4 regions of the Priestia sp. FSL P4-0332 genome follow, and region 3 is predicted to be linked to each of the others. Evidence: riboswitches for the same ligand, from Rfam matches in the RefSeq annotation. Region 3 holds a riboswitch; each other region holds the start of a gene.
The links. Region 3 has a riboswitch for thiamine pyrophosphate ahead of thiT (energy-coupled thiamine transporter ThiT). Riboswitches for the same ligand answer to the same signal wherever they lie in the genome.
Positions count from the first base shown of each region.

Region 1: linked by a shared signal. The riboswitch ahead of MKY06_RS02795 (thiamine phosphate synthase) and the one ahead of thiT (energy-coupled thiamine transporter ThiT) in region 3 are both predicted to bind thiamine pyrophosphate.
Region 2: linked by a shared signal. The riboswitch ahead of MKY06_RS04560 (acetylornithine deacetylase) and the one ahead of thiT (energy-coupled thiamine transporter ThiT) in region 3 are both predicted to bind thiamine pyrophosphate.
Region 4: linked by a shared signal. The riboswitch ahead of thiC (phosphomethylpyrimidine synthase ThiC) and the one ahead of thiT (energy-coupled thiamine transporter ThiT) in region 3 are both predicted to bind thiamine pyrophosphate.

Region 1 is NZ_JBBOUA010000001.1:523,550-531,078, reverse strand. It holds gene thiD (bifunctional hydroxymethylpyrimidine kinase/phosphomethylpyrimidine kinase) at 1-312, opposite strand, end outside; gene MKY06_RS02815 (thiazole biosynthesis adenylyltransferase ThiF) at 335-1,354, opposite strand; gene MKY06_RS02810 (thiazole synthase) at 1,351-2,118, opposite strand; gene thiS (sulfur carrier protein ThiS) at 2,124-2,327, opposite strand; gene thiO (glycine oxidase ThiO) at 2,324-3,451, opposite strand; gene MKY06_RS02795 (thiamine phosphate synthase) at 3,435-4,058, opposite strand; TPP riboswitch at 4,180-4,281, opposite strand; gene MKY06_RS02790 (hypothetical protein) at 4,444-4,659, opposite strand; gene crcB (fluoride efflux transporter CrcB) at 4,707-5,096, opposite strand; gene MKY06_RS02780 (fluoride efflux transporter FluC) at 5,097-5,495, opposite strand; gene MKY06_RS02775 (amino acid ABC transporter substrate-binding protein) at 5,837-6,658, shown strand; gene MKY06_RS02770 (amino acid ABC transporter permease) at 6,642-7,346, shown strand; gene MKY06_RS02765 (amino acid ABC transporter ATP-binding protein) at 7,377-7,529, shown strand, end outside.
Region 2 is NZ_JBBOUA010000001.1:872,547-880,075, forward strand. It holds gene MKY06_RS04535 (FAS1-like dehydratase domain-containing protein) at 1-231, shown strand, start outside; partial or broken gene murQ (N-acetylmuramic acid 6-phosphate etherase) at 510-911, shown strand; gene MKY06_RS04545 (MurR/RpiR family transcriptional regulator) at 924-1,778, shown strand; gene MKY06_RS04550 (PTS transporter subunit EIIC) at 1,868-3,229, shown strand; gene MKY06_RS04555 (MupG family TIM beta-alpha barrel fold protein) at 3,226-4,236, shown strand; TPP riboswitch at 4,456-4,558, shown strand; gene MKY06_RS04560 (acetylornithine deacetylase) at 4,673-5,950, shown strand; gene tenA (thiaminase II) at 5,956-6,627, shown strand; gene MKY06_RS04570 (ABC transporter ATP-binding protein) at 6,620-7,384, shown strand; gene MKY06_RS04575 (ABC transporter permease) at 7,381-7,529, shown strand, end outside.
Region 3 is NZ_JBBOUA010000001.1:2,562,546-2,570,074, forward strand. It holds gene eat (ethanolamine permease) at 1-447, opposite strand, end outside; gene eutC (ethanolamine ammonia-lyase subunit EutC) at 469-1,182, opposite strand; gene MKY06_RS12970 (ethanolamine ammonia-lyase subunit EutB) at 1,197-2,567, opposite strand; gene MKY06_RS12975 (ethanolamine ammonia-lyase reactivating factor EutA) at 2,594-4,012, opposite strand; gene thiT (energy-coupled thiamine transporter ThiT) at 4,169-4,774, opposite strand; TPP riboswitch at 4,807-4,907, opposite strand; lysine riboswitch at 5,082-5,266, shown strand; gene MKY06_RS12985 (amino acid permease) at 5,369-6,808, shown strand; gene MKY06_RS12990 (hypothetical protein) at 6,844-7,212, opposite strand; gene MKY06_RS12995 (GNAT family N-acetyltransferase) at 7,316-7,529, opposite strand, start outside.
Region 4 is NZ_JBBOUA010000001.1:420,510-428,038, forward strand. It holds gene yhbH (sporulation protein YhbH) at 1-482, shown strand, start outside; gene MKY06_RS02285 (DUF3231 family protein) at 587-1,618, shown strand; gene MKY06_RS02290 (cation diffusion facilitator family transporter) at 1,763-2,659, shown strand; gene MKY06_RS02295 (VanZ family protein) at 2,920-3,375, shown strand; gene MKY06_RS02300 (hypothetical protein) at 3,691-3,879, opposite strand; gene thiC (phosphomethylpyrimidine synthase ThiC) at 3,857-5,626, opposite strand; TPP riboswitch at 5,740-5,854, opposite strand; gene MKY06_RS02310 (hypothetical protein) at 5,936-6,226, opposite strand; gene MKY06_RS02315 (undecaprenyl-diphosphate phosphatase) at 6,684-7,508, shown strand.

The sequences.
Region 1 (7,529 bases), 2.0 Mb from region 3:
AACTACAACATTTTGCAGTCCGTACTGTTTGATTTTACGAGCCACTGCGTAAATAATATCAGCACTGAACAACATACCTGTCTTCACTGCATTAGGAAATAAGTCAGTGGCAATTGAATCTAACTGCGTTTCAACTGCTTCTACTGCTAAAGGATAAACTCCTTGAACGCCAACTGTATTTTGTGCAGTCACAGCTGTAATAACAGACATGCCAAAAACGTCACGCTCTTGAAATGTTTTTAAATCTGCTTGAATGCCTGCTCCTCCACCGCTGTCTGATCCAGCAATGGTTAATGCTTTTGGTACTGTCATGCCTGAAACCTCCATCTCTTTCTTACCCAATATACCGATGATAAAGTGACTTTGCCTCTACTATATCGTTTGTTCCATGGACAAAGACGCGTCCATCTTGAAACATCACTAAACGGTAATCATCTACATAAAAAGAAAGCAGATACGGATTTTGTTCAATTTTATATCCTTTTTCTTTTAATCGTTCACCTAAAGACTGCAGCGGCTGCTTGGCTGATTTGCCCGGACGGATTTGTACCGTGTTTCTTCCGCATAGCACAGCTGTTTTCGTTTGATTTTCATATTGTAAAAAGGGATACGTTTGTTCACTGCCGCATGAGCGGCAAGCAGATTTGCGAAACACGTTCACATTGATGCTCGTATACTCATTTTTCCATACGTCAAACGAAACAAGTTCCCTCCTGAGCGCATTCCAGTCTCCGACTAATATTTTTAACACTTCTGTTACTTGATGAGCGACTACCATTTGTACAGCAGGACTAATAATCCCCACTGTATCACATGTTAACCCTCCAAGCGGTACAGATTCAAGCAAACAGGATAAACACGGTGTTTCACTTGGTATGATAGTATAACTAATTCCATAACTTCCTACACATGCTCCGTAAATCCAAGGAATATCATATTTTTGTGATAAATCATTCATTACAAGGCGTGTGTCAAAATTATCGGTTGCATCAATCATAACATCTACCCCCTCAACAAGCTGTTCTAAAACTTGAGGGGTACCGTCTGCTACGTGCGCTTCTACTTTTACATCATGATTAATATCGTGAAGCCGTTTTTTAGCGGCAATTGCTTTTGGAATTCTTTTATCAGCATCTTTTTCACTATACAATTGCTGCCGCTGAAGGTTGCTCCACTCTACATAGTCCCGGTCAATGAGCGTTATTTTCTTTACCCCCGCTCGCGCAAGGGCCTCGGCGTTCCCTGTTCCAAGAGCGCCTGCTCCTACAATCAGAACATGCTTTTCTTGAATTTGCTGCTGCCCGCCTTTTCCAATAGGTTGAAACAATTCTTGGCGGGAATAACGATTAATCAACCGATACTCATCCCTTCTGTTGGACTGCTTGCCGTTGCATATTGTTTCTTTTCAATACGTCCTGCTTCAAATGCTGCTCGTCCTGCTTCAATCGCTAGCTTCATAGCACGAGCCATTTTCACAGGATCTTTTGCTCCTGAAACAGCTGTATTTAATAACACACCATCTGCTCCTAGCTCCATAGCTTGAGCTGCGTCTGAAGCCGTTCCAATACCTGCATCTACAATTACTGGAACAGTTGATTGTTCAATGATAAAACGCATGTTCAACGGATTAATAATACCTTGACCTGAACCGATAGGCGAAGCTCCTGGCATAATGGCATGTACGCCTAACTCCTCTAAACGACGCGCAAGTAAAACATCATCTGATGTGTAAGGTAAAACGGTAAAGCCCTCTTTTAACAGTTCTTCACTGGCTTTTAATGTTTCAACTGGATCAGGAAGCAGCGTTTTATCACATCCAATTACTTCTACTTTCACCATGTCACAAAGTCCAGAAGCCTTTGCTAATTTAGCAATACGTACGGCCTCTTCTGCATTTTTTGCTCCAGCAGTGTTAGGCAAAAGAGTGAAACGCTTCACATCAAGCGCTTCTAATAAATTAGGCTGATTTTGATCAAAAATATCCATTCGTCTCACAGCAAATGTTAAAATTTCTGTTTCTGACTCTTCTACCGCTTGACGCTGAGTCGTAAAGTCCGGAAATTTCCCTGTTCCTAATAGTAAACGTGAATTAAATGTATATTGTCCAATTTTTAACATACTCTTCATCCTCCTCCGACAAATGAAACAACTTCTAATATATCGCCATCTTTTAAGCATGCATCGCTATGTTCTTCTTTTTGCAAAATGTTCTTGTTTAGCTCAACAATTACCACTCGTTCATGCAGGTTCTGAGCCTGCAACAAGTGCTCGACCGTTTCAATTTCATCTCCAAAAGTAACGGTCTTACCATTAATGATTAGATTCAATGAACTTCCTCCATTACTCTTGTTAGCTGAAATGATGTAAAAAATGAATGATTCGGCTTTTTCCCTAACAAAGCATCAGCCATAATTTTTCCAGTTGCAGCACTTAATAAAATACCGTTTCGGTAGTGGCCAAACGCCATGTGTAGATTCGCTATTTCAGGATGCTCTCCTAAATAAGGCCAGCCATCATTTGTTTGCGGACGAAGACCAGCCCATGCTTTTTCAAATGTGGCTTCTTTAATAGCCGGCAGAAGCGCAGAAGCTTTATTCAGCAAAAATTGAATACCTTGTGCAGAAACCGTCTTGGTAAAATCATGCTGTAGCTTAGTTGCCCCGATTACGATTCTTCCACCAGTCTTAGGCACTAAGTAAAAACCTTCATCTAAAAAAATCGTTTTAGAAAGCAGCGGCTTATGACTTTGAAGAGCAATACACTCCCCTTTTACGGGAAACACCTGACCTACATGTTCAGAAGAAATAAAGCGTTTAGCCCATGAGCCTGCTGCAATAACTACTTTTTCTCCATAAAAAGAGCCTTTGGACGTCTGTACACCTTTTACTGTTTTATTTTCCATAATAAGAGAATGAACGTCACAGTATTCGAATACATCTGCTCCGTGATACAAGGCTCCATGAGCAAGAGCTTGCGTTAACTTAGCCGGAGCTAGCTGGCCGTCTCCCGGTATTGTAATGGCTCCGTATATGTCTGGAGAGAGCCCGGGTTCTAACAAACGCGCTTCTTTTACATCGATCCATCTTACATGTTCATCCCACCGGTGGTGCTGAGCGGCTTTTTTCTTTAATACGTGTGCATCTTCTTCTGTTACAGCGACTTTTAATAAGCCTTTTTGAATGAGCTCTACATCGATGGCCGTTTTTTCTTTTAGTTCCTTCACCAGTTCAGGAAACATGCTTCTGCTCTTAATAGCAAGGTCTAAAAGAGGACCTTCTTCATCAATTTCAGCTTGAGCACCTAAAATACCAGCGGCTGCACTTGAAGCTTCACAACCAATTTGATTGCGTTCAAGAATAGCTACTGACACTCCTTGTTTTGACAAATGATAAGCGATAGAAGAGCTGATTATACCTCCTCCGATTAACAGTACATCATAATGCTGCTTCATTTTCTCCACCTCCAGATGTCCATATATGAGAATATTGTTTAATCGCTTTGAGGGGATCTTGCGCAAGCATGACACCAGACATCACAGCTATACCGTGTGCTCCTGTTTGAAGCACCTCTTTGGCATTTACAGGTGTAATTCCTCCAATGGCAATAACCGGTATCTGCACAGCGTCTACTACTTCTTTTAGTGCTGCTATCCCTCGACTTTTTAATCCTTTTTTTGAATGTGTTGAATAAATATGTCCGTATAGAATGTAGTGAGCACCATCTTTTTCAGCTTCTAAAGCCTCTTCCACAGAGTGAACTGATTTTCCGACAATAAGAGAAGGAAATGCGTCTATAACAACCGAAACGTCTAAACTATGATAGGCAAGCTGTACGCCTTTTGCTTTTAAAGCATGCGCTACATCAACTCGGTCATTCAAAATAATTTTAGAGCGACAAAATGGCAGGCTTTCTAGTAAACATTGAATCTGCTTTGCCGTTTTCTCTTTTTCTCTAATATGAACGGCGCCCGCAAAAGGCGCGATAGCCGTTAAAATTTTTTGAAGCTCTTCGATTGGCTGCTTATCTGTTGTAATGACATGAAATTTAGGAATATCCACATGATCGAAACCTTTCTATTCAGAATAAAGAGAAATTTCAATCACCTCATCTTGTGTAGAGGGTTTTATTACATACAAAAAACCACTCTACAACGTAGAGTGGTTAGCATGCATCGTTATGTAAACATGATCACCACTTCCCTACGCTGGTCCAAACCAGATCAGGTTCAAAGGGTCCGAAATACATTCGTCTCAGCTTCAAAAAGCTCCCCTAGTGATTGCTATTTATTGATTTTGTTTTCGCACTTAAAATTATAACACAACTAGATGTAAATACAATATCTCTTTATGCTCTTACGGCTCTCTTCCTTTTATAGATGTATCTTTTAAGCTTCTTTAGTAAGTAAGAGGCCCGGCGCACCGCATCATTCTGCTTTTTATATGGTTAGTAATCGGTATAGTCGTCAAATTCTTCTTTGTCTTTTTCCTTTTTCCGATCCCATATAAACAGCAGGAGTAACATAATAAAAGTTAGAATATAAAAACCGTAAAAAATAAATGCCGCGACAACATTTATAAATAAAAATAAAAAACCGATGATCTGACCTGCAACAGCTACAATCAACAAAATGTATTTCCAAACTTCTGCTTTTCTATCCATTCTCTACTTCTCCGTCTTTTTGTTTTTCCCTACTAGAAACGTTCTCTTTACTTAAATAAAAACGTTCCTGCCAGTAAACCGACTGTAAATAAACCAACTGTTCCAAATGCTGAAATCCCCACATACGCCAACACTTTTCGATAAGATTTTTCTCGAATTAACTGTACGGTTTCCACACTGAACGTTGAAAAAGTGGTAAAGGCACCAAAAAAACCAATGCCAATCATTAAAAATATTGAATCATCATAAGCATGACTCGGAACCTTTCCATAATAACTACCGTAAAAAAGACCAAGGCCAAACGCACCGAGCAAGTTTACAAACAGCATTGATACTGGAAAAGGAGGGTTTGAAACTATTTTTGTAACTTTTAAACCCAAAAGATAACGGCATATCCCTCCAGCTGCCCCGCCAAGTGCCAAGCTCACTATGCTCATTTACTTCACCTCATGTACTTTCACTAAATTTCCCCCTGCCGCTTCACCGCATAGATAGCCTGCTAAAGCAAGAAGGATTCCACCTACTAAAGAGGCAATTACATAAATGGCTCCCCAAAATAAATGGTGCTGAGTGAGAGAAATGACATCTCCTGCAAACGTTGAATACGTTGTAAAACCGCCGCACACGCCAACTCCTAGTCCAAGCTTTATCCATTCTTTTGGCTTTTTCCACACAAAAAATCCTGTTAATAGGCCTAGTATGAAGCTTCCTAATAGGTTTTCAATTACCGTTCCTATTGGATAGCCCGTGTATAATAAGGAAAGATTCAGCAAATAACGTGCATATGTACCAGCGATAGCACCAAAGGCAATTGAGATTAAGTTTATGGCTTTCATCATATCGCTCCGTTTCATAAATTCTTCTTTAAGTGTACCATAAGGAATTTATTTCTACCTTAACATTTAACTATATGTTTATTGCACCAAAAGTCATGAAAAAATGAAAGAGAAAATCGTCGCATGAAACTTCCTTTTTACTCCTCAAATCTCCCTTAAAAATCCACTTAATCCAAATTTTAAAATCTTTCTGTATCCTTATAACAAACCGTGTATAGAAGGTATATTTCCCTTATTTTAAGTCACATTAATCGTATAAGTTTTTTTTGTTGACTTTTGCTGTGTTCTTGTTTAGTATCACAGAGTATCATTTCCTATCAGAATACTAGGGGGTTTAGAAAATGAAGAAATTTGCTGCACTTTTGTCGCTACTATTAGCTTTCACAGTTGTGCTTGCCGCATGCGGTTCTAGCTCAAAAAATGAAGCAAACAATGGAGACAATAAATCTTCACAAGGGGATTTATATAATAAAGTGAAAAAAGATGGTGTATTAACAATTGGAACTGAAGGTACATACCCTCCGTTCACTTTTCATGATGACAAACAAAAGCTAACTGGGTTTGATGTAGAATTGGCTCAAGAAGTAGCTAAACGTCTTGGCGTAAAAGCTGAGTTCAAAGAAACACAGTGGGATGGCATGTTTGCCGGATTAGATGCTAAACGCTTTGACATGATTGCTAATGAAGTGGGTATTCGTGAAGATCGTCAAAAGAAATACGATTTCTCTGACCCATACATCCAGTCAGGCGCTGTATTAATTGTTCGTAAAGACGAAAAAGATATCAAATCATTTAAAGATTTAAAAGGAAAAAAATCAGCGCAGTCATTAACAAGTAACTATAAAGACATGGCTCAATCTTATGGTGCAAACATTACGAGTGCTGAAGGTTTTGCTCAAGCAGTAGAACTAATGAGCGCAAACCGTGTTGATGCTACAATCAACGATAAATTATCGTTCCTTGACTATAAGAAAAAGCACCCTAACGCACCTATCAAAATCGCGGATGAAAAATCCGATGGTGCTGCAAGCGGCTTTATGTTTAGAAAAGACAGCGGTAAGTTAGTGGATGAAGTAAACAAAGCATTGAAAGATATGAAAAAAGACGGAACATACGCAAAAATTTCTAAGAAATGGTTTGGCGAAGATGTTTCTCCTAAATAATATTTTTCCTGATGGAGAGCGATTGAATCAATTGATTTCAATCGCTCAATCATCTCTCCTACCAATGCTAAAGGGAGCTATTCAATATTCTATTCCACTAACATTAATCACGTTTGTACTCGGTATCATTTTAGCTGTCTTAACAGCCTTGGCTCGTTTATCATCTATAAAAGTTTTAAATATAATTGCGCGCATCTATGTATCGATTATTCGAGGTACACCGCTGCTTGTGCAATTATTTATTATTTTCTACGGCTTACCCAATTTAGATATAACAATTGATCCATTTATCTCTGCTATTATTGGATTTTCATTAAGTGTAGGTGCGTATGCATCTGAAATTATCCGAGCAGCGATTCAATCTATTCCTAAAGGACAGTGGGAAGCTGGTTACTCACTTGGTATGACCTATTCCCAAGCGTTAAGACGGATTATTTTACCGCAAGCAGCACGTGTATCGATTCCGCCATTATCTAACTCTTTTATTAGCCTTATTAAAGATACGTCACTTGCATCGCTCATTCTTGTTTCTGAGATGTTCCGTAAAGCTCAAGAAATTGCTTCGACTAACTATGAATTTTTACTTCTTTATAGTGAGGCAGCGCTCTTGTACTGGATTATGTGCACAATCTTATCCATTATCCAAGGACGCATTGAAATAAGACTAGATCGTTACGTATCTAAATAACCGTTTCGAGTAGCTAAAGGAGTTTTTCATATGATTAATATCAAAAATTTGCATAAATCATTCGGTGATTTGCAAGTATTAAAAGGAATTGATTTAAAAGTTGAACAGGGCAAGGTAATTGTATTGATTGGTCCTTCTGGATCGGGTAAAACTACTTTTTTACGTTGCTTAAATCTTTTAGAA
Region 2 (7,529 bases), 1.7 Mb from region 3:
ACTGCTAGTATTGGGACAAAAATAGGAGGAGACTTAAACTACATTGCAAGAGAAATGGTGAGTGAATTTCTTCGTCCAGTTTTTGCGGGAGATACAGTTACCTGTGAATGCATATTAACTGAAGTAGAAAAAGCAGATGGTTTTCAAAAAGTGAAAATCAAATCAGTGTATCGAAATCAACAAGGTAAAGAAGTACTGATAGGAACAAGTAATGGAATTATTAGAGATTAAAATGAAAACGCTAACAAGAAATAAGTTATGAATGTTGTTAGAAAAGTCACGGGTTCGTGACTTTTTTATGTTGTTTTTTAAAACGAAATTTTAAAAAGAAAGAAAATTATCGAAATTATATTTTAAAGAGATTATAATAACCATAACTTTACTACAAGATTAAAAAGGAGCTAAAAAGATGAATGAACAGCTTACATTGTTAACCACAGAGTCTCAAAACGAGTAGGCAATGAAGGTAGATGCGGCTAGTAAAAAAGAAATTTTAAACGTAATGAATAAATGGTAATTCTCTTATTGGAAAAGAAGCGGACCATAGTATTGAGGTAGTAGTAGGTCCGGAAGTGCTAACAGGTTCCACAAGGTTAAAAGCAGCAAGCGCTCATAAAATGATTCTCAACATGATTTCTACAGCGGCTATGATTAAAGTAGGAAAAGCGTATGAAAACTTAATGATAGATGTTCATGTGAGTAATAAAAAGCTTAAAGAACGAGCGATAGGTATTATTTGTAAAATTACAGGTGTTTCTTATGAACAAGCAAATCAAACGCTTGAAGAAGCAAATAATGAGGTGAAAACAGCAGTGGTTATGATCAAAACAAATGAAAATTACGACACCGCGAAGATGTTACTGAATGATGCGGGCGGTTATGTGAGAAAAGCGATTGAACATTACGTATAAAGGAGAGAAACGATGTCAACAGGTGGATTAACAATGATTAAAAACACGGTGGCAAAGCTTCCTGATTCGGAGAGGAAAATTGCTGAATATATTTTAAATAATCCGCATACTGTGGTAAACAGTACGGCTGGGGAATTAGGTAGACTAGCGAATGCTAGCAGTGCTGCTGTTATTCGTTTGTGTAAATCTATCGGGGTTAGCGGGTTTCAAGAATTAAAGGTAAGAGTAGCCGGAGATTTAGCTAGAGATACGGAGCAAGGATACCGCGATATTGAAACAAATGAAACGATTCAATCTATTGTCAAAAAAACGGCAAGCAACAGCATTCAAAGTCTAAGTGATACGGCCGAGCTTGTGAATTATAAAGAAGCAGAGCGGGCTGTTTTGGCACTGATTGAAGCCAAAAATATTCATTTTTTTGGAATCGGTGCTTCACATATTATTGCTATAGATGCGCAGCAAAAATTTCTTCGAATTAATAAAAATGCTACGGCTTTTGCAGATAGCCATCTAGCAGCTACACTCATCGCAAATGCAAGTAAAGACGATGTAGTTGTGGGTATTTCTTTTTCAGGGGAGACTCCTGAAGTAAGCAACGTCTTATCTTTAGCTAAAAATCGCGGAGTAAAGACGATTAGCTTAACCAAGTATGGACAGTCTACCGTTTCGTCTTTAGCTGATATTTGTTTGTATACGTCTTGTTCTCAAGAAGCGCCGTTTCGAAGCGCGGCTACATCGTCTCGTTTAGCCCAGCTTTATGTGATTGATGTGTTATTTTTAAGTATTGCAGCGCAGCAGTATGACCAGACGATTGAGTATATTGATAAAACAAGAGATGCCATTCAGTTTTTGAAAACTAAGAAATAAAAAAAGAAAGCGATTACAAAAAGGGGATTTTGTGGTCTGTTTCCTCAGTACCGTATCCATCTAAGAGGAAAATACAAAGGGGGATTAACATGTCTTTAGATAATCATCAATTAGCAAAGGTTATTTTGGAGATGCTTGGGGGAGCATCGAATATTGAAGCGTATACGCATTGTATGACTCGGCTGCGGGTGACTGTAAAAGATGATTCAATTGTAAAAAAAGCAGATATACGAAAGCTTGAAGGCGTGCTCGGATTAGTTGAAGAAGAAACGCTGCAAATCATTATTGGTCCTGGAAAAGTAAACAAAGTAACAGAGGAATTTGGAAAGTTAATTGATGAATCCGGCGGTATTAATTTAGAAAATCGTGCGGCTCAGCGGAAATCGGAGCTGAAAGAAAAAAATGCAACTCCGTTTAAGCTCTTGCTTCGCCGAATTGCGAGTATTTTTATTCCGTTAATACCTGCTCTTGTAGCATCCGGACTTATCACCGGAGTGACAAAAGCAGCTGTTCAAGCGAAGTGGCTTCCGGCAGATTCACAGATTGCTATTCTTTTAACCGTTATCGGGAGCGGTTTATTTGCCTATCTTGGTATTTTAGTAGGTATTAATGCCGCAAAAGAATTTGGTGGTTCGCCGGCTCTAGGAGGCTTAGCAGGCATTTTAGTCATTAATCCTGCCGTAGCTGATATTAAACTTTTTGGTGAAGCTCTTTTGCCGGGGCGTGGCGGCTTAATAGGCGTGTTGCTTGCAGCAATCTTTATGGCCGTGGTAGAAAAACGAGTACGTAAATTTGTCCCTCAGTCACTGGATATTATTATTACACCAACCGTTACGGTGTTAATTACAGGCATTATTACGTATGTAGTATTCATGCCAATCGGAGGCTTAATTTCAGATGGAATCACAAAAGGTCTTTTAGGAGTTCTAGAGGTTGGAGGAGTTGTAGCAGGCTTTGTTTTAGGAGCAACGTTTTTGCCGCTCGTTATTACAGGACTGCATCAAGGTCTTACTCCTGTTCATTTAGAGCTTATTAATTCAATTGGAGATGATCCGCTTCTTCCTATACTAGCAATGGGCGGAGCCGGTCAGGTAGGTGCAGCTTTTGCTATTTATATCAAAACAAAGAAAAAACGTTTAAAGCGAGCAATTGGAGGGGCACTTCCTTCAGGTCTGCTGGGAATCGGAGAGCCGCTTATTTTTGGAGTCACACTTCCTTTAGGGCGCCCATTTTTAACCGCTTGTCTTGGAGCCGGAATCGGAGGAGCGTTTCAGGCGCACTTCCATATTGCAACTGTAGCAGTGGGGGTATCCGGTTTGCCGCTTACGTTTTTAGTTCATGCGCATCAAATTCTTCTTTATTTACTTGGATTAGTTATTGCTTATGCAGCAGGGTTTATTTGTACCTATTTCTTTGGATTTAACGATGAAATGGCGAGGGAGTTTGAATGATCGGTATTTCGTTTTATTTAAATGATAGTGATGCCAAAAAAAGATTAATAGAAGCGAGTGAATGCGGAGTTACACGCGCATTCACTTCGCTTCACATTCCAGAAGAAAAAGGAGATTTGGCTGAACGGGCAAAAGAATTGCTTCATGTGGCTAGAGATTGTGGAATAAGCGTGTATGCAGACGTATCCAAGCATACGCCGGTTCATTTAGGTATTGAAAGCCTTATGACGCTATCTTCACTTGGCGTATCGGGTATTAGACTAGACGATGGCTTTAGTGTAAAAGAAACTCTTTCGCTTGCGAATGAATTTTATATTGCTGTTAATGCAAGTACGTTATCCAAACAAGAAATAGAATCGCTGTTATCTGCAGGCCTTCATCATCATCAGCTGCTTGCATGGCATAATTTTTATCCGCGGCCTGAAACAGGACTTGAAGAAACGTTTTTTCAACAGCAGACAGATTTATTTAATGAACTTCGTATCCCAGTCTGCGCTTATATTCCTGGAGAAGGCGAAAAAAGAGGCCCTGTTTATCAAGGTCTTCCTACTAGAGAAAAAGACCGTAATAGATGTCCTTTTACCTCTGCAGTAGATTTATACGGATGCGGAGTAACGGAGGTTTATATTGGAGATCCATACGCCGGTTCAAGTTTATTAAAGCGTTTAGTTCGATATCAAGAAAACCGCATTATTCCGCTGCGCATTCGTTCACTTCATATAGAGGGAACGTACAGCGTGCGTCCGGATGTATCAAGAGACGTTCTGCGGTTGGTTGATACTCGATCTGTAAAACCAGTGCCGCCATTTCGTACAGTAGAACGCAGAATCGGAGCAATTACAATGGACAATGATGGCTACGGACGCTACAGAGGAGAGGTTCAAATAGCTAAAACGAATTTGCCTGCAAATACTAATGTTAACGTGATTGGGTATGTGATAGAGGAAGATCATGAGCTACTTTCATTAGTGAGACCGGGGCGAAAACTTGAGCTTGTCACTGTCTAAATGGAAAAATCGTGTATTTTTAAAAAAGCCGATAGCTAACTAGTAAGCTTATAAAAGTAAAGAGCACACACTGCTTAAAAAAGGTGTGTGCTTTTTATTTTACTAAAAAGGAAACTATTTTCATTGCTGAATCATGAACCTTTCTATTGAATAAACCGCTTTACTATGATAAAACTATTAAAGGTAAACATATGATAATAGTTTAATTTCATAGAGATACAACACCACTAGGGGTGCTTTCGAAGCTGAGAGAGACGAGAAGTCTTAACCCTTATAACCTGAACTAGGTAATACTAGCGTAGGAAAGAGGTATTGTAATGGATGTTTTGTATGGGATTTCCTTACGAACTCGTTATAATAATTTTGTGTATATAAACAAAAACACTTCTTTCCTGCGAAAGAAGTGTTTTTTTATGCATAAAGGAAGGTGTCATACATGGAAGAAACAATTGATTTGCTTGTCAAACAGGTAGAGGAGCGCAAAGGGGAGCTAATCCAGTTATTAACAACGCTTGTTTCATATAAAACGCCGGCGCCTCCTGCACGAAATTCTCATGAAGCGCAGCTATACGTAGCGGATTTCCTTAAAAACTGCGGTTTTTCCATCGATATGTGGGACTTATATTCCAACGATCCCATCGTAGTAGGTACGTTAAAAGGACAAAAATCAGCTGACTATCAAAGCTTGATTATTAACGGGCATATGGATGTTGCTGAGGTACAAGAAAATGAAAAGTGGGGGACAAATCCGTTTGAAGCTGTGGTAAAAGACAATATGATAATCGGACGCGGAGTTGCTGATATGAAAGGCGGCTTGGCAGGAGCATTATTTGCAGTGCAGCTTTTAACGGAAGCAGGAATTGAACTGCCGGGAGACTTGATTTTTGAATCCGTTGTAGGAGAAGAAGTGGGAGAAGCAGGTACGCTGCAATGCTGTCAGAAAGGATATACAGCTGACTTTGCGCTTGTAGCCGATACGAGTGATTTACATATTCAAGGTCAAGGCGGAGTAATCACAGGATGGATTACGATAAAAAGCAGCAAAACCTATCATGACGGTACACGCCGAAGCATGATTCATGCTGGAGGAGGGCTGTTAGCTGCGAGCGCTATCGAAAAGATGGCAAAAGTGATCGGAGGGCTACAAGAATTGGAGCGCCACTGGGCTGTTACAAAGAGCTATCCAGGATTTTTGCCAGGAACAAACACGATTAACCCAGCAGTAATCGAAGGCGGAAGGCATGCTGCGTTTATTGCAGATGAATGCAGGCTGTGGATCACCGTTCACTATTATCCTAATGAATCATACGACCAAGTATCAAAAGAAGTGGAAGAATACATTTTAGCTATTGCAAAAGCAGATCCATGGTTAAAAGATAATCTGCCAACCTTTGAATGGGGAGGCACATCAATGATTGAAGACAGAGGAGAAATCTTTCCGTCATTAGAAATTGATGAAGGTCATGCAGGAGTGCAGCTGCTTGCACATACTCACGAACAAATTGAAGGGGAAAAGCCTCCAATTGATGTGTCAACTAGCGTAACAGATGGCGGTTGGCTAGCTGATGCGGGTATTCCAGCAGCTATTTACGGTCCTGGGAATTTAGCAAATGCACATGCTGTGAACGAACAATTAGATATCAATCAGCTTATTCAATATACAAAAGTGATGGTGCAGTTCATTTATACGTGGCTGCATACGCATAAGGAGTGATCATCATGAAATTTAGTGAACGATTATATGAAAAGCTGCAGCCGATTTGGCGCCAAAATCATAATCATCCCTTTGTACAGGGAATGGGAGACGGAACGCTTGAAAAGGAGAAGTTTCGCTTTTATATGATTCAAGATTATCTTTACCTAATTGATTATGCTAAATTATTTGCGATTGGAGCCATGAAAGCTACCAATGTTCAAACGATGGGGAAATTTGCTGCACTTTTAGATTCTACATTAAACGAAGAAATGAGCCTGCACCGTGAGTATGCCAAGAAATTTGAAATCAGCGAAAAAGAATTAGAAAAAGCGCAGCCATCTCCTACAACGCTTGCATACACACACTATATGCTGCACGTTGGTCAAAGCGGAACATTGGCTGAATTAGTGGCGGCTCTTTTGCCTTGTATGTGGAGCTACTGGGAAATAGGAAAAGAACTCAGTGAAAAGCCTGGAGCTAACAATGAGTTTTATCGTGAGTGGATTGAAATGTACAGCTCAGAAGAATTTGGAGAACTAGCGACGTGGTGTATCAACTTATTTGACTCACTTACTGAAGACAAATCAGAAGCGGAGTTAGAAAAGCTCGAAGAAATTTTCTTAAACACAACGCGTTTTGAGTATATGTTCTGGGATATGGCTTATAACGAAGCGATGTGGCCAATTTATGAATAAGTCTGTGTTATCTTTTCAAAACGTAAGTTTTACGTACAAAAACGGTGATCAAGCGATTTTAAAATCATTAAATTTAGACGTGAAAGAAGGCGAGTTTGTAAGTATCGTTGGAGCAAGCGGATCTGGAAAAAGTACGTTGTTTCGTCTCATTACAGGTCTTGAACAGCAGAGTGAAGGCGATATCATGATTAACGGACAGTCTTACGAAAAACGTCTTGGAAAAGTAGGCTACATGCCGCAGCAAGATTTGCTTCTTCCGTGGCGCACGATTCTAGACAATGCAGCACTGCCTCTTGAGCTTCACAATGTGTCAAAGGCAAGTGCTCATAGGCAAGTATCTCAGCTGCTCGAAGAGTTTGGGTTAAAAGGGTATGAAAACCGTTTTCCAAGTGATTTATCCGGAGGGATGAAGCAGCGTGTTTCTTTTCTGCGAACGGTATTAAGCGGTTCTAACGTGCTGCTTTTGGATGAGCCTTTCAGTGCGCTTGATGCCATTACGCGTCTATCGATGCAGGAATGGCTGCTTGAACAATGGCAAAAGCGTAAACACACCATCTTATTTATCACTCATGACGTAAACGAAGCGCTTTTTTTATCAGATCGTATTTTTATCTTTTCAGACAAGCCGGTAAGTCATCTTGAAGAGATTCAAGTGCCGCTTAGCAGACCTCGAACGCAAAAAGATTTGAATCAACAGCGTGTGCTTGACGTGAAAGATTATTTAATTGAACAGCTTAGATCGAAGGTGAACACATGAAAAAGTACGGAGCTTCAGTGATATTAGTAGTCATTTTACTGGCTGCTTGGGAAATTGGAGCACGCATTGTAAACTATCCGTTTATTTTACCAACGCCCACCGGTATTTTAACAAAGCTTTGGGATTTGCGAATGGATTTATTGTT
Region 3 (7,529 bases):
GGTAGCTGTAAGCTCAATCACCGCTACTTCTTTTACCCCGATTAAATTTAATAAAACAAAGAAAATAAAGGCACCTACCGTTGCGTATACAGGGTTAACGGCTGGAATAAGGAAGTGTAGGTATGCTCCTGTTGACACTGCAATAGCAGGGGGAGCAAAAATAAATTCAAGCAAGCAGGCAATTCCTGCGATATATCCCCCAAAAGGTCCAAGTGCTCTTCTTGCATAAGCTGAAGGTCCGCCGGCTTGCGGGATAGATGTTGAAAGCTCTGCATAACTGAACATAAACGTTGTGTAAAACACGGTTACAATTAAGGTTGCGATTGCAAGCCCAATAATCCCGCCTTGTTCAAACCCGTAATTCCACCCAAAGTATTGTCCTGAAATAACCATGCCCACTGAAATAGCCCATAAATGAATAGGTTTTAATTGTTTTTGTAACGCCATACGTTCTCCTCCTTTTGATGTTTAAACAATAAGATGTACACCGCTTGTTTGCTGCTTGATCATTTTGTCAATCATGGTACCGATATGTGCGGCTGCCTCAATAGGAGGCGTCCCTCTTTTATGAATATTAGAAATAACCATACGATCAGACTCTTTTTTGCCTTTGCTAGGTTCATAGCACATGTAAGCACTCATTGATTCAGCACTGACCAGTCCAGGTCGCTCTCCAATCAATAGCACAAGTGCTTTTGGCTTTATGATCTCGCCAATTTCATCCATGCATGCAACTCGTCCCCCTTTTACAAAAAATGAAGTCCCGATACAAAGCCTATATGACTGCAGGGAGTCAATTAAAGCTGGATACACGTCGCTTATGTTTTCTTCGATTGCCTTGGCACTCAGTCCATCTGAGACTACTACTTGTACATCAGGCTGCTGCACGCAGTTTTTAAAAATTTCTTTCTTAGCGTTATCTGCTAATAACCTTCCTTGATCCGGCCGTTTTAAATAATGTTCTTTTGACTTCACGCGTGTATTCACAGTGAAAAGGTTAAACTCAGCTAAAATATCTTCTGAAACTGCTCCATATACAGAATCCACGGCTGCAGCATGATCCGTGCGAAAAGATAAAACGTCTTTTGTTAGCGGCCTTGTTCCTGTACGGCCGACACCTATGCGGGCAGGGGTAAATTGTTTAAGTGTTTCAAGCGGATCGCGATTTGACTTTGGTATCATAGTAAGCACCTTCCTTAAATCAAATTCATAAAAATAGTTGGGTCTCCGGCTCTAGATGTAAAGCGTCCGTTTTCCATAATACGCTGATCTTCAAGCCACTTTTGAAATAAAGGCGTTGGGGTACGGTCTAACACATTACGTACCGTTGCGATGTCATGATAACTAAGAGACTGGTAGTTTAGCATGCAGTCATCAGCCATGGGCACTCCTATGACAAAGTTCACTCCAGCTGTTCCTAGAAGCATACTTAAATTATCCATGTCATTTTGATCAGCATCCATGTGATTGGTGTAACATACGTCTACTCCCATAGGCAAGCCGTGCATTTTGCCCATAAAGTGATCTTCTAGCCCAGCTCGTAGGACTTGTTTGCTGTTATATAAATATTCAGGTCCAATAAATCCAACAACCGTGTTAACTAAGAAAGGCTTGTAGTGACGAGCTAAGCCGTAGCATCTAGCTTCGAGCGTTACTTGATCAATATTATAGTGAGCTTCTGCTGACAGTTCAGAACCTTGTCCTGTTTCAAAATACCAGCGGTTCGGACCTTTTGCTGTACCTTTTTCATGAATTAACGCTGTTGCTTCATTGAGCATAGACAGTGAAATCCCAAATGAGTCATTACCGGCTTCTGTTCCTGCTAAACTTTGAAAAATCAAGTCAGCAGATGCTCCTTTTTCGATTGCTCTCATCTGACTTGTTACATGTGATAACACACAGTTTTGAGTAGGGATGGACCATTCATTGATTATATTTTTTGTTTCATTTAAAAGAGCGTAGATATTATCCGTTGTGTCAATAACGGGGTTAATTCCAATAACCGCATCCCCAATTCCATAGCTTAACGCTTCGTAGAGAGATGCTCTCATTCCCTTTAAGTTATCTGAAGGATGATTAGGCTGGGCTCTTGAAGCCAATACGCCTTTTTGGCCGATAGTCGTTTGACAAGTAGTTTGCACTTCTATTTTGGCTGCTCCTTGAATTAAATCTAAATTGGACATAATTTTAGTAGCTGCCGCAATCATTTCGCTGCTTAATCCTTTGCTAAGCGCAAGAAGGTCTTCTCCGGTATGCTCATCAGATAAGATGTATTCTCTTAACTCCCCTACTGTCCAATTTTTTATAATGTCGTAAACGGATGAATCAATTTGACTTTCGATTAACGCCGAGACGTTGTCTTCATCTGCGCTGAGCAGCGGGTAGTTTCGAATATCAGCAAGTGTGATATCAGCTAGGACTTGCTTTGCTGCCATTCGTTCTTTCATTGACTCAGCGCTAACTCCCGCGAGCTGATCTCCAGAACGCTCTTCGTTTGCTTTGGCCATGATTTCTTTTAAGCTATAAAATGAAAATGTTTCTCCTAACAATCGTGTAGTTTTAAACATCGTTTCCTCCTTGTATATTTAGTGGATTAGGATGAAAAAGCGAGCGTTTTAACGGAAACAGAGATTGCTTCTCCAGCTACTGGTAACCCTAGATCGATGTAATCTCCGTGTGTAAAATCAATTTGATCTAAACAAATAATTTCTAACTCTTTTCTCTGTTTAGCTAGTGCTTGTCCTAAGGCTTTTGCAATATCTTGCTCGCATAAAACAACGAGGCACTTAGCTCTCTTAAAACAAGCAATAAATTCAGCGCTTATTACTTTTGCTAATTCTTGCAGCATCTTATAGCTGCAGTAAGGAAAATGAGATAAAGCAATAGCAACGGGAGGATCTTCTGCACTGAAAATAGTTGAAGCCTGCATACATGACGCTCGAGCTCTTTCTTGAAACAGCTGCGGATTCCACTCCTCCTCTGGCTGTACGGGTATTTCTATAATCGGAATGTTTTTCAGCGGCAGTTTTTTAGACTTAATGTATACGGTTGATCCGCTAACTTCTGTATTTTGCATACCAGCTCCAATGACAGTAGCGCGCGTTGTCTCAGCGGCTTGAGATACTTGGATGGATTGAAAATGATATGCTAGAAGCGGACCAACGTCTCCGTGTATGGCCACTTCCTTCACTGTTTTTGGCTTTTGCTTCTCCATCATTGCTCCTACTCCTCCTGAAACCATGATCGTTTCAGGATGTATAGAAGATCTTGTATGAGGAGAAACGAGCAGCGAGGAATTTTGATTCAGCGCTTTTACATAATTCACGGTTTCTTCAGCTAGTAATTGACAGATAGACGAGAGCTTTTCAAATGTTGCTTTTTCACCTTCTCGCAGTGTTAAAGAATTATTTTTCAAAAATTCAGTTAAATGAGACGAAATGTAGGTAACAAGACCGTCTTCATTTAGTCGAATTAATCTCCCGCCTACATGCAGTGTAAACGTTTCTATCACTTTTCCATTTTGACATAAAGCGATGTTAGCAGTGCCTCCTCCTACATCAATATTGGCAATTACTGCATTTGTTTCAGCAGAACGTTCGATTGCTCCTGATCCTTTTGCTGCTAATATTCCTTCCAAGTCAGCGCCGGCTGTTGCAACAACAAAATCCCCAGCATGTTCGGCTAGATAGTGAACGATACTTTCTGCATTTTGCTTTCTAGCCGTTTCTCCTGTAATGATCACAGCGCCCGCCTCCACTTGATCTAAGGAGATTCCTGCATTCTTATACTCTTGTTCTAGTAGTACCGTTAATTTTTGAACATCGATTTCAACATCGTTTAGCATAGGGGTGGTATAGATAGAACTTGCATACGTTACGCGACGATCAATAATTTGACAGCCTGGCAGCGTAAACTGATTTTGTTGATTTGCTATTAGCAGCTTGCTTACAATCAGTTTTGTTGTGCTTGTTCCAATATCTAAACCTATGCTCGTGATCCATTTCTGTAGCATGCTATCAATCCCTTACCTCGTTTGAATATGGTGATTATCATAAAACAGTTTTTTGAATATTTCACTAACTATGTTATCAAACCTGACACACTTTTGTGTAAACAAAGGTGACAAATGACAAAAAAGACTAAATCTTGGTAGATTTAGTCTTTTTTATTATGAGTGTGATTTAGTTACAATCATTCTTGATGCGGATGGAATTAATAGTGAAAGAATGACTAAGCAGGCAATTAGTGACCCTACCATTGAAATCCCGTTCATTGAAAAAGAATACCACAGAGCGGACATGCCCTTTGGCGCGTATGATCCCCAGAAAATAATACCCGCAATAAAGTGCCAGAAATACCGTGCGAAGCTGCCGATAACAAGGGATAAAACAATCAAAACAAAAGCTTTTGATCTGTTATTGTTAGCTAAATTTGTTTTAATAGATTGCGAAAAAACACCTCCAAAACCTATAAAAGCAAAAGCCACAATATATTCAATAAACGTTTGCAGCGCTGTTAAAATATAAGCCGTTCCTGTTGCCAACTGCAACAGCCCCCATAATAGACCAGATAGAGCCCCGCCTTTTACTCCCCAGCGAAAGCACATAATAAAAATGGGCACCATGGAGAACGAAATACTCACAGCCGTTGCAATCTTAATGGAAGGCAAAAGATCAAGTAGAAGTGCTAATGCTGCAAAAATAGCTATTTCAATTTTAGCCTGTAAGGGTAATGCTTTATTCACGTTTCTCACTCCTGTTTTTGAATCATTCATATCAAACGGTTTACACAGGAGTAAGCAAATATATGCTACTATTCCCACATTCCTACGCTAGCGTTAACTAACAGGTTCGAAGGGTCTGAACAATTTGTTCACTCTCAGCACGGCGGCTCCCCCTGTGGTACGTTCGGATATTTATGTAGTATTATGACAACATTTATTATACCATATGTAACAAAATAGATTCGAGAGATTTCAAAGATGTTTCTATTTTCTGAATCTATTTTTTATAATGACAATCGTTTTAGTATTTGATATACTTCTTTTATGTCAAATGAATATAAAAAACCCTCATCCTAATCGATGAGGTAGAGGTCGCAGTTTTTAATAGTAAAGCAACGGAAATGCAGAGAACATTGAGGATGTTGCTTGAAAGGAAAAATTGCCGAAGTTTAGATCACTTCTCGGTTGATTTAAGCTGGGGCTGTCTCCGAACAGGAACAGAACTGTCACATCATGCAAGTGATGTGAAGAGCTATCTTCACGGAAGGTTGACGCGGTTTTCAGATTTAAAAGCGCGCACATATACTGCGGGCTTTTTTTATGTTATCCCGTCTCTTTCCGTACATTCGAAAGGAGTATTTATCTATGCAAGAGCAGCAAGAATTAAAACGTGGGTTGAAATCTCGCCACTTAACGATGATTTCATTAGGAGGAGCCATCGGAACCGGCTTATTCCTAGCAAGTGGTGGAGCAATTCACACAGCAGGACCTGGGGGAGCGCTTTTAGCTTACGCTATTATTGGTGTCATGGTTTACTTTTTGATGACCAGCCTGGCGGAGCTCGCAGCTTATATGCCTGAAGCTGGTTCGTTTAGTACGTATGCGTCTCGGTTTGTAGATCCATCCTTTGGTTTCGCTCTCGGCTGGAACTATTGGTATAACTGGGCTATTACGATTGCAGCTGAATTATCTGCTGGAGCCCTTATTATGAAATTTTGGTTCCCAAACTCTTCTTCTATTTTATGGAGTGCCCTGTTTTTATTAATTATGTTTGGGCTTAACTACCTTTCTGTAAAAGGATTTGGCGAATCTGAATTTTGGTTTTCATTAATTAAAGTAGTAACAGTTATCATCTTTTTAGTTATTGGTATTATGATGATTTTTGGTATCTTTAACAATGAAGCACCAGGTTTTAAAAACTTCACGCTTGGTGATGGACCCATTCACGGTGGATTCTTTACTGTCTTAGGTATTTTTATGGCTGCTGGTTTTTCATTCCAAGGAACAGAGTTGCTTGGAGTTGCAGCTGGAGAAAGTGAAGATCCGGAAAAAACGGTTCCTCGCGCAGTTAAACAAGTCTTCTGGCGCATCTTGTTATTTTATATTTTAGCTATTTTTGTTATTGGGATGCTTATTCCATACACAGCGGATTCATTAGCAAGTGATGATGTGCGGGTCAGTCCGTTTACTCTAATATTCGAACGAGCAGGTCTGGCGTTTGCAGCATCAGCTATCAATGCCGTTATTTTAACAGCCGTTTTATCTGCTGGTAACTCAGGTATGTATGCTTCTACGCGTATGCTGTGGAACTTGGCGAAAGATGGAAAAGCACCGAGGTTCTTAGCAAAAGTAAATAAACGAGGCGTTCCGGTTAATGCTTTAATCGCAACGGCACTTGTCGGTACACTTGCATTTGGTGCTTCATTTTTTGGAGACGGTGCGGTATACACGTGGTTACTTAACGCTTCTGGTATGTCTGGTTTTATTGCTTGGTTAGGAATTGCAATCAGCCACTATCGTTTTAGAAGAGCATTTGTTGCCCAAGGTCATGATTTGAGTGAACTTCCATATCATGCAAAACTTTTCCCATTTGGCCCTATCTTTGCCTTTATTTTATGTGCCGTTGTTATTTTAGGCCAAAACTATTCGGCGTTTATGGGTGACTCGATTGACTGGTACGGTGTACTTGTTTCCTATATCGGACTTCCTTTATTCTTAATTGTTTGGTTAGGATACAAATGGACGAAAAAGTCGAAACTTATCCCGTTAAAAGAATGTCAAGTAACAGTGAAAAAATACGAATAAAAAAAGCTCTCTATTCTTTTGAATAGAGAGCTTTTTTATGTGATCTGATCAGCAAAATGAAGAGATATATAGGCGGGCTGGTTTTTCATAACAAGCATATAACCTTTGAGGGGACGATTACAGTAATCAGCAGCTTCTATATAATAAATATGCTGAATTAACCTGCTTAAATGGGTTACAAAAGATGGAAGTTGATGAGTAGGAATGCTTTGGATGTAGTCTATGATTTCTTGTTTAGTTTGAAGGCCCGAATGGGTACATTCTAACAGATGAAAAAGCAGATCTGCTGCTATAGTAGATAGTTCAGAATTGTGCTTGATTCTATTCAGCTGGATATGCAGCTCTTTTTTGGACCATCTTTTCGGAATAGCTCTTAGATGCTGATATTGAAAATGTGTATTCATGATAGCTAACACCTTTCGTATTAACATAATAAAACGATTTATTATGTTAATAACCTTTACACACGAAACTAAAACGTTACAATGTGTAAAGGTGTCATACATCTTATAAAATAAGCTGATAAAAAAGCACATCTTGCCACTGATCAAATTTCCAGCCTACTTCTTTAAATTCTCCGCAAAATGTAAAATTAAATTGCTCATGCATTTTGACACTGATATCATTCCCTTTTGTAATCCCTGAAATGACAACGTGATGGTTGAGTTCTTTAGCTAATTCCAAAATCCGCTTCATAAGCTGTTTTCCAATGCCATGTCCC
Region 4 (7,529 bases), 2.1 Mb from region 3:
ATATGGCAAGAAGCTTTTTCTTTTGGATGACACGCTTTTTACGTACGAAATATGAAACAGTGGAAATTGAATTTATTGCGCATCATACAGAGGCAAAAGTAGTATCAGAAGAAGACTTTTTCTCCAAAGGAGAAAGCGGAGGAACCATCTGTTCATCTGCTTACCGAAAAGCGCTTGAATTAATTAACCAAAAGTATGATCCGAGCCGCTATAATATTTACCCGTTTCATTTTTCAGATGGCGATAACTTAACTTCAGATAACGCAAGGTGTGTAAAGTTAGTAAATGAATTAATGAAAGTGTCAAATATGTTTGGATATGGGGAAGTGAATCAGTACAATCGACATTCCACTTTAATGTCTGCTTACAAAAATATTCAAGACGAAAGTTTTAGACACTTTATTTTAAAACAAAAATCAGACGTTTTTCACGCGATGAAAAGCTTTTTTAGAAAAGAAACAGAAGACCAGAAATATGCTTAACCTAAAAGGCCTAGACTTGTTATCTAGGTCTTCTTTATGCGGTTTATTCAGCTCTTCTTTGGAGATAGTAAAAGTACGACTTTATCCAAAAGGAGAATAAGTGAATGAACGAAAATATAAAGAGCGAAATGCAAAAACATCAACAAAATCAGCGGTTGAACGCAGCTGAGTTAGGTTACTTATGGGCGCAATATTTAGGTGATACGCTGTATGTATGTGTTCTTGGGTATTTTCTATCTGTTGTAAAAGATGCCGAGATTAAGGAGCTCTTAAAAAAAGCCCATCAGATTTCACAAACTCATGTAGACGAATTGACGGAATTATTCAGTTTGGAAAAAATTCCAATACCAGTAGGTTTTGGAGAACAAGATGTGAACAAAGGAGTTCCTGCTTTATTTGACGATATTTTTATGGCTATTTATGTAAATGAAATGGCAATTGGAGGTATGAAGAAATATGCCAGAGCCCTAAGCGCAGTGAGAAGGCAAGATATTTATGCTCACCTGTCTCGATGTGTAAAAGAAAGCGACAGTCTTTTAGAGGATTCTAACCACGTTATTTTAAGAAAAAGCATGCTGATGAGACCTCCGGTTATTCCTTATCCGGTAAAAGTGAATTTTGTGGACCAGAAAACGTTTATATCACCATTTTTCTCTCAAATGCATCCTCTAACTTCTTTGGAGGTCACGGCTATTCAAGAAATTGTTAATACAAATGTATTAGGTAAAACGCTGATGCTGGCATTTAGTCAAGTAGCTACCACACAAAAATTACGCTCTTATTTTTTTGATGGAGTTAAACTTGCGAGTAAGCAAATCAAGCAATTCACTGAGTTATTGTCTGAAGCTGACCTACCAAGTCCGCGTCTGCTTGATGCATATGTAACCAACTCAACGATTTCACCGTTTTCAGATAAACTGATGATGTATCATACTTCCACAGCGGTGACAATTGCTATTGATAACTGCGGCGCTGGCTTATCTATGTCGTTCCGTTCGGATGTCGCAGTAGAATTTTCTCAGCTAATCGGGCGTATAGGGAAGTATGGAAAAGATGGAATTCGGATTATGATTGAGCAAGGTTGGATGGAAGAACCTCCAATGGCAACAGACCGTAAGAAGTTGGCGGAGAAATAATAAGGAGTATGTTGTAGATTATCATTAATTTTGCGGTATTGAAACATATATAGCTAAGCGAAAATAGATTGCTCTAGACCCACTTGAATGAGCAGTGATAAGATAAAAAAGCTGATTTTTCAAGAAGTAAGTCGAGGTGTGCAAATGAACAACAGTATAAGGGAGTCCATTGCCAAAAAAGTAGCATGGATTAGCGTATGGAGCAATATTGCCCTTACGCTAGGAAAAGTAATAGTAGGATGGATTGGAAATAGTGATGCTGTATTTGCTGATGGTATTCACTCTGCAGCGGACGTATTTGCCTCTATTATTGTCTTGTTGGTTATACGAGTAGCAAATAAACCAGCAGATGATGACCATCCATATGGACATGGAAAAGCAGAAGTGATTGTCTCAGGAATCGTAGGAATTATTTTATTGCTTGTATCATTTTATGTGGTATTTGAAGGAGTCGTTGGTTTATTCCATCCGGTTGAATCTCCAAATATTTTAGCCATGTGGATTGCTGTTATTTCATACATAGCAAAGGTATTGTTGTACCGTTATTCTTTAAACGTAGCGAAGCAGCACCACAGTAAGGCAATTGAGGCAATTGCATTTGATCATAAAGCAGATATTGTTGCTTCTATTGCAGCGGCAATTGGTGTTTTATTATCGATTATTGGTGATAAAATGGATGTTCAACTGCTGTTATACGGAGATAAAATAGCAAGTATCTTTGTTGCTTATTTAATTTTTAACATTGCCAGACAAATGATGGGAGAGTCTTTTCAAATCTTAATGGAAGGCAATATTGACGAAGAGCTACTGAAAGAACTTGAAGAAAGTATTTATGAATTTGAAGATGTGAAGCGGATTGATCGGGTTCGAGCAAGAGAGCATGGCCATTACATATTAGTTGATATACGTATTTCGATTGATCACTTTAAAACAATTAAGGAAGGTCATGATCTGGGACGAGAAATCAAAGCAACACTTATGAAAAAGCATGATAATATTCAGGAAGTATTAATCCATTTGAATCCTTATTATCCAGATTAAATAAGAAGCAGCGAAGTGTTATCTCGCTGCTTCTTATTATTTATAGATGTAGAAATTAATGAAATGAGTAGAATAAAATGATGAGGATTTTTATTTATAAAGAATCAAGTTTAATAAAATTGTATAAAGGGAATTGTATTTATTTATTGATGTGATAGGATAAAAAAGCATGTAAATGCATTCACTACGAATGAAAGCAGTAGACGGGTACATATAGATAATAATAAATGGTTTTGGGAGTCAAAGAAGGTGATGTTGAAGTGAATGTAAGCATCAGGTCAATCGTTAAAAAAGTCATGTTCATTCTATTTATTGCGTATACGGCAGTGGTCATTTATGCTACTCTCATACGGGAAAACGAACATGTTTACGGAAAAGCAATGAACTTGGATTTATTTAGCACGATCCGTCTGATGTGGGACAGCGGGAATATAATGCTCACTCTGACAAATATACTGGGGAATATCGTGATGTTTGCGCCGCTTGGAATGTTTATCCCTTTGTTTATGAAGTGGTTTGACGGTTTTATTCAAGTGTTTACGACAGGTTTCTTAATCAGTTTTCTGATTGAAATTTTACAGTACAAGCTAACGGAACGAGTATTTGATATTGATGATATCTTTTTGAATACGCTAGGTACATTTATAGGCTGGGTTATTATTAAAATACTATATTGGATTAAGAACATGCTGAAAGCACGTTTCAAAAAAAGATGAAATTGAGAGACGTAACGAAATTAATCCAATCTAAAGACGAACAAATGGGATTAAGGAGCTAGTATGGATAGCTTGTTACATCGCGGTTGATTTCCGTACAAGACTTCGCTTTCCGCGGGCGGTGAGTCTCCTCGTCGCTTACGCTCCTGCGAGGTCTCACTTATTCTGCTTTTCCCTCAGGAGTCTTCGCCTTGCCTTCCAATCAACCGCTAGAAATAACTACATGCATGAAATCTACGTTCACCCTACCAATGAAAAAATCCGAGCGAGCTGGATTCTTAATCAAGAATTCAACTCGTTCGGATTTTTCTTCAACTAAAATACTTTTGGCTCAGCCTCTGCTTGTTGTTGATAGAAACACTTAATGCAGCGTCTTACGGAAGAATGTGAGGATTCAACGATAATGTGCTGACAATTTTGCTGAACAAATAATAACTTTCTTTCAAGCTGCTTAATTTGTTCTTTAAGCTGTTCTACTTCATTATTGATAGATATTTGAACCACTGTTAACAAACTCTTTAGCTTTTTCTTTCATTCCTTCTTTTCTTACTTCGTGTACATCTTTTTCATTTTCTTGAGCCATGTTACGAATATCTTGAGAAATACGCATCGAACAGAATTTAGGTCCACACATTGAACAGAAATGGGCTGTTTTAGCACCTTCAGCGGGAAGTGTTTCATCGTGATATTCTTTTGCGCGCTCTGGATCTAGTGACAGGTTAAATTGATCATTCCATCTAAACTCAAATCTTGCTTTAGACAGCGCGTTATCGCGTTTTTGTGCTCCTGGATGGCCTTTTGCTAGGTCAGCGGCATGCGCAGCAATTTTATAGGTGATAACGCCTTCTCGAACGTCTTCTTTATTCGGAAGTCCTAAATGTTCTTTTGGCGTTACGTAGCAAAGCATAGCTGTCCCAAACCAGCCAATCATTGCAGCCCCAATACCTGATGTAATATGGTCATAGCCTGGAGCGATGTCGGTTGTAAGCGGTCCAAGAGTATAGAAGGGAGCTTCCTGGCATATTTCCATTTGTTTATCTACGTTTTCTTTGATGAGGTGCATAGGAACATGTCCAGGGCCTTCAATCATAACTTGAACATCGTGTTTCCAAGCAATTTTAGTTAATTCACCAAGCGTTTCTAATTCACCGAACTGTGCCTCATCATTAGCATCTGCAATGGAACCAGGACGTAGCCCATCGCCAAGCGAAATAGAAATATCGTATGCTTTACAGATTTCACAGATTTCTTCAAAGCGAGTATATAAAAAGTTCTCTTCATGATGAGCTAAACACCACTGCGCCAAGATGGATCCTCCGCGTGAAACAATACCTGTCGTACGTTTGGCTGTCAGAGGAATATAGCGTAAAAGAACACCTGCGTGAATAGTAAAGTAATCAACACCTTGTTCTGCTTGTTCAATTAATGTATCGCGATATGCTTCCCACGTTAGATCTTCTGCTACGCCTTTTACTTTTTCAAGCGCTTGGTAAATAGGAACGGTCCCTACAGGAACAGGCGAGTTGCGGATAATCCATTCGCGCGTTGTGTGGATATCCTTTCCTGTTGATAAATCCATAATTGTATCGGCTCCCCAACGCGTTGCCCATGTCATTTTTTCTACTTCATCTTCAATAGCTGAACGAATAGCTGAATTTCCGATATTAGCATTGATTTTCACGTGGAATTTGCGGCCGATAATCATCGGTTCGCTCTCAGGGTGATTGATATTATTAGGGATAATGGCACGCCCTCTTGCTACTTCTTCACGCACGACTTCAGGATCCATCTGTTCACGAATAGCGATAAATTCCATTTCGGGTGTGATGATTCCTTTTTTCGCATAGTGCATTTGCGTTACATTTTGATTTTTTTTCGCGCGCAACGGTAAACGATTAGTGATAAAGCGCTCGTACTGATCTCTTGGATCACCATCATAATACCCGTTATCCTGTGGCTGAACCGTACGGCCTTGATATGTTTCTACATCATTTCGTTCTGCAATCCACTTTTCGCGCAGAGCCGGTAATCCTTTTTGTAAATTAATTTCATAACAGGGATCTGTATAAACACCGCTCGTGTCGTATACACGTACGGGACTATTTTCTTCTTCACCAAAAGATCCTGTAGTAGGAGACTGATGAATTTCACGCATAGGCACTTTAAGGTCTTCTCTGGATCCTTGGACATATACTTTGTGACTGTTTGGAAAAGGCTTTTTCATAGAAACTGATACATTTTGTTTTGACATTACATATTCCTCCGGTTTCGCATAAAGTGTAGCTATACCGAACCATAAAAAAATCGGGTTCTGTGATAGACAGAACCCGATGGAATAGGCGAAAAAAGAATAAACATATACTATTCTTTTCAAGACTACTTCCCTCCGCTGGTATAACCCAAATCAGGTTCAAAGGGTTAAAGAGTTTTATTGCACTCTTCTCTCAGTCTGAGCTATCAGACACCCCTAGTAGAAATAACATTCAAATTATTCAATTTACGGCTTAAGTTTACCATCATTCGGTAAAAAATCAACCCTTAAATAAAAAAAGCTAGACAATTAACGTTGTCTAGCAGCATCGATTGCAATCACAATAGCTGTAATAATATGCATGATAAACCCTAAAAATGGAATCCAAGCAACCAGTGAGGTAACAATCCCTAGTATGTTTCCATAAGCAGATAAACCTCGTCTATTAGCTAAAATGAGCGTGATAGCATGAAGAATAAATCCAATAAAAAGAGGAGTATAACTAAAGCCCATAACAATCCCCGCGCCAATTAAAGGAATTCCCAGCAAGGCTTCATACCCAGCAGTGACCCATTTCATTGTACGTACATTTCCATTCATAGTAAAAAGCCTCCTAAAAAAGATACTACTATATACGAGAAAAGAGAGAAAAAAGTTTCAAATTACTTAGGGGATATGTCGTATAAGCAAGCACTAGTTGATTAAAATGATAGATAACAGTAAAGGAGATGGAAAAAACATAATGATTTAGTCATATTTTCACACTAAAGAAAAATAGTCTAGATGATTCATTTTTAGCTAAGGGCCCGGAATTTATACCGAACATAGTGACTAATTTCTAAAATAAATAAAAGCTGATATCGTGTTTTTTGGTTATAGCATGTAAGGTTTTTATTACAAATTATTAAAGATTCTTATCTTTTTGCAAATACACATTGTATTTCATAGTTTTAACAATTATGATAAAAAAGCAAGTGTCAAAATAGGAAAATAGTTGAGCATGTAAAACGAAGCGATAAGCTTATTAATTTGAAAGAAAGGCAAGGTACATAGCTTTATGTGGGAAATTATTGTAGCAATCATTTTAGGGATTGTAGAAGGTTTAACAGAGTTTGCTCCTGTTTCGTCAACTGGGCATATGATTATTGTGGATGACCTGTGGTTAAATTCAAAAGAATTATTTTCATCTCCAGTAGCTAATACATTTAAAATTGTTATTCAGCTAGGGTCGATCTTAGCAGTAGTTGTTATCTTTAAAGATCGTTTTATTAATTTATTAGGATTAGGAAAAAAACCAGCTGCTCCAATTGGACCGACAAATCGCTTGAATTTAATGCAGGTAATTGTTGGTCTGTTACCCGCAGGAGTGTTAGGACTTTTGTTTGATGATTACATTGATGAACATTTGTTTTCTTTAAATACGGTGCTAATTGGCTTAGTGGTCGGAGCTGTATTAATGATTCTAGCAGATTTGTTTGGACCTAAACGTCCGCGTGTAGAGACGGTGGACCAAATATCTTATGGACAAGCACTGGGTATAGGACTGTTTCAATGTATTGCTCTTTGGCCAGGTTTTTCTCGTTCAGGCTCAACGATTTCAGGAGGGGTTCTTCTTGGAATGAGCCATAAGGCAGCCGCAGATTTTACATTTATTATGGCAGTGCCAATCATGGCAGGAGCAAGTGGACTTTCATTGGTTAAAAACTGGCAGTATTTCACATCAGATGCACTACCGTTTTTTATTGCTGGTTTTATCAGCGCCTTTATTTTTGCGCTGGTATCTATTCGCTTTTTCCTGAAATTAATTAATCGTATCAAATTAGTACCATTTGCACTATATCGAATTGTTTTAGCAGCTATTCTATATTTTGTATTTTTATAAAATAAACACGCGTGTTCTTTA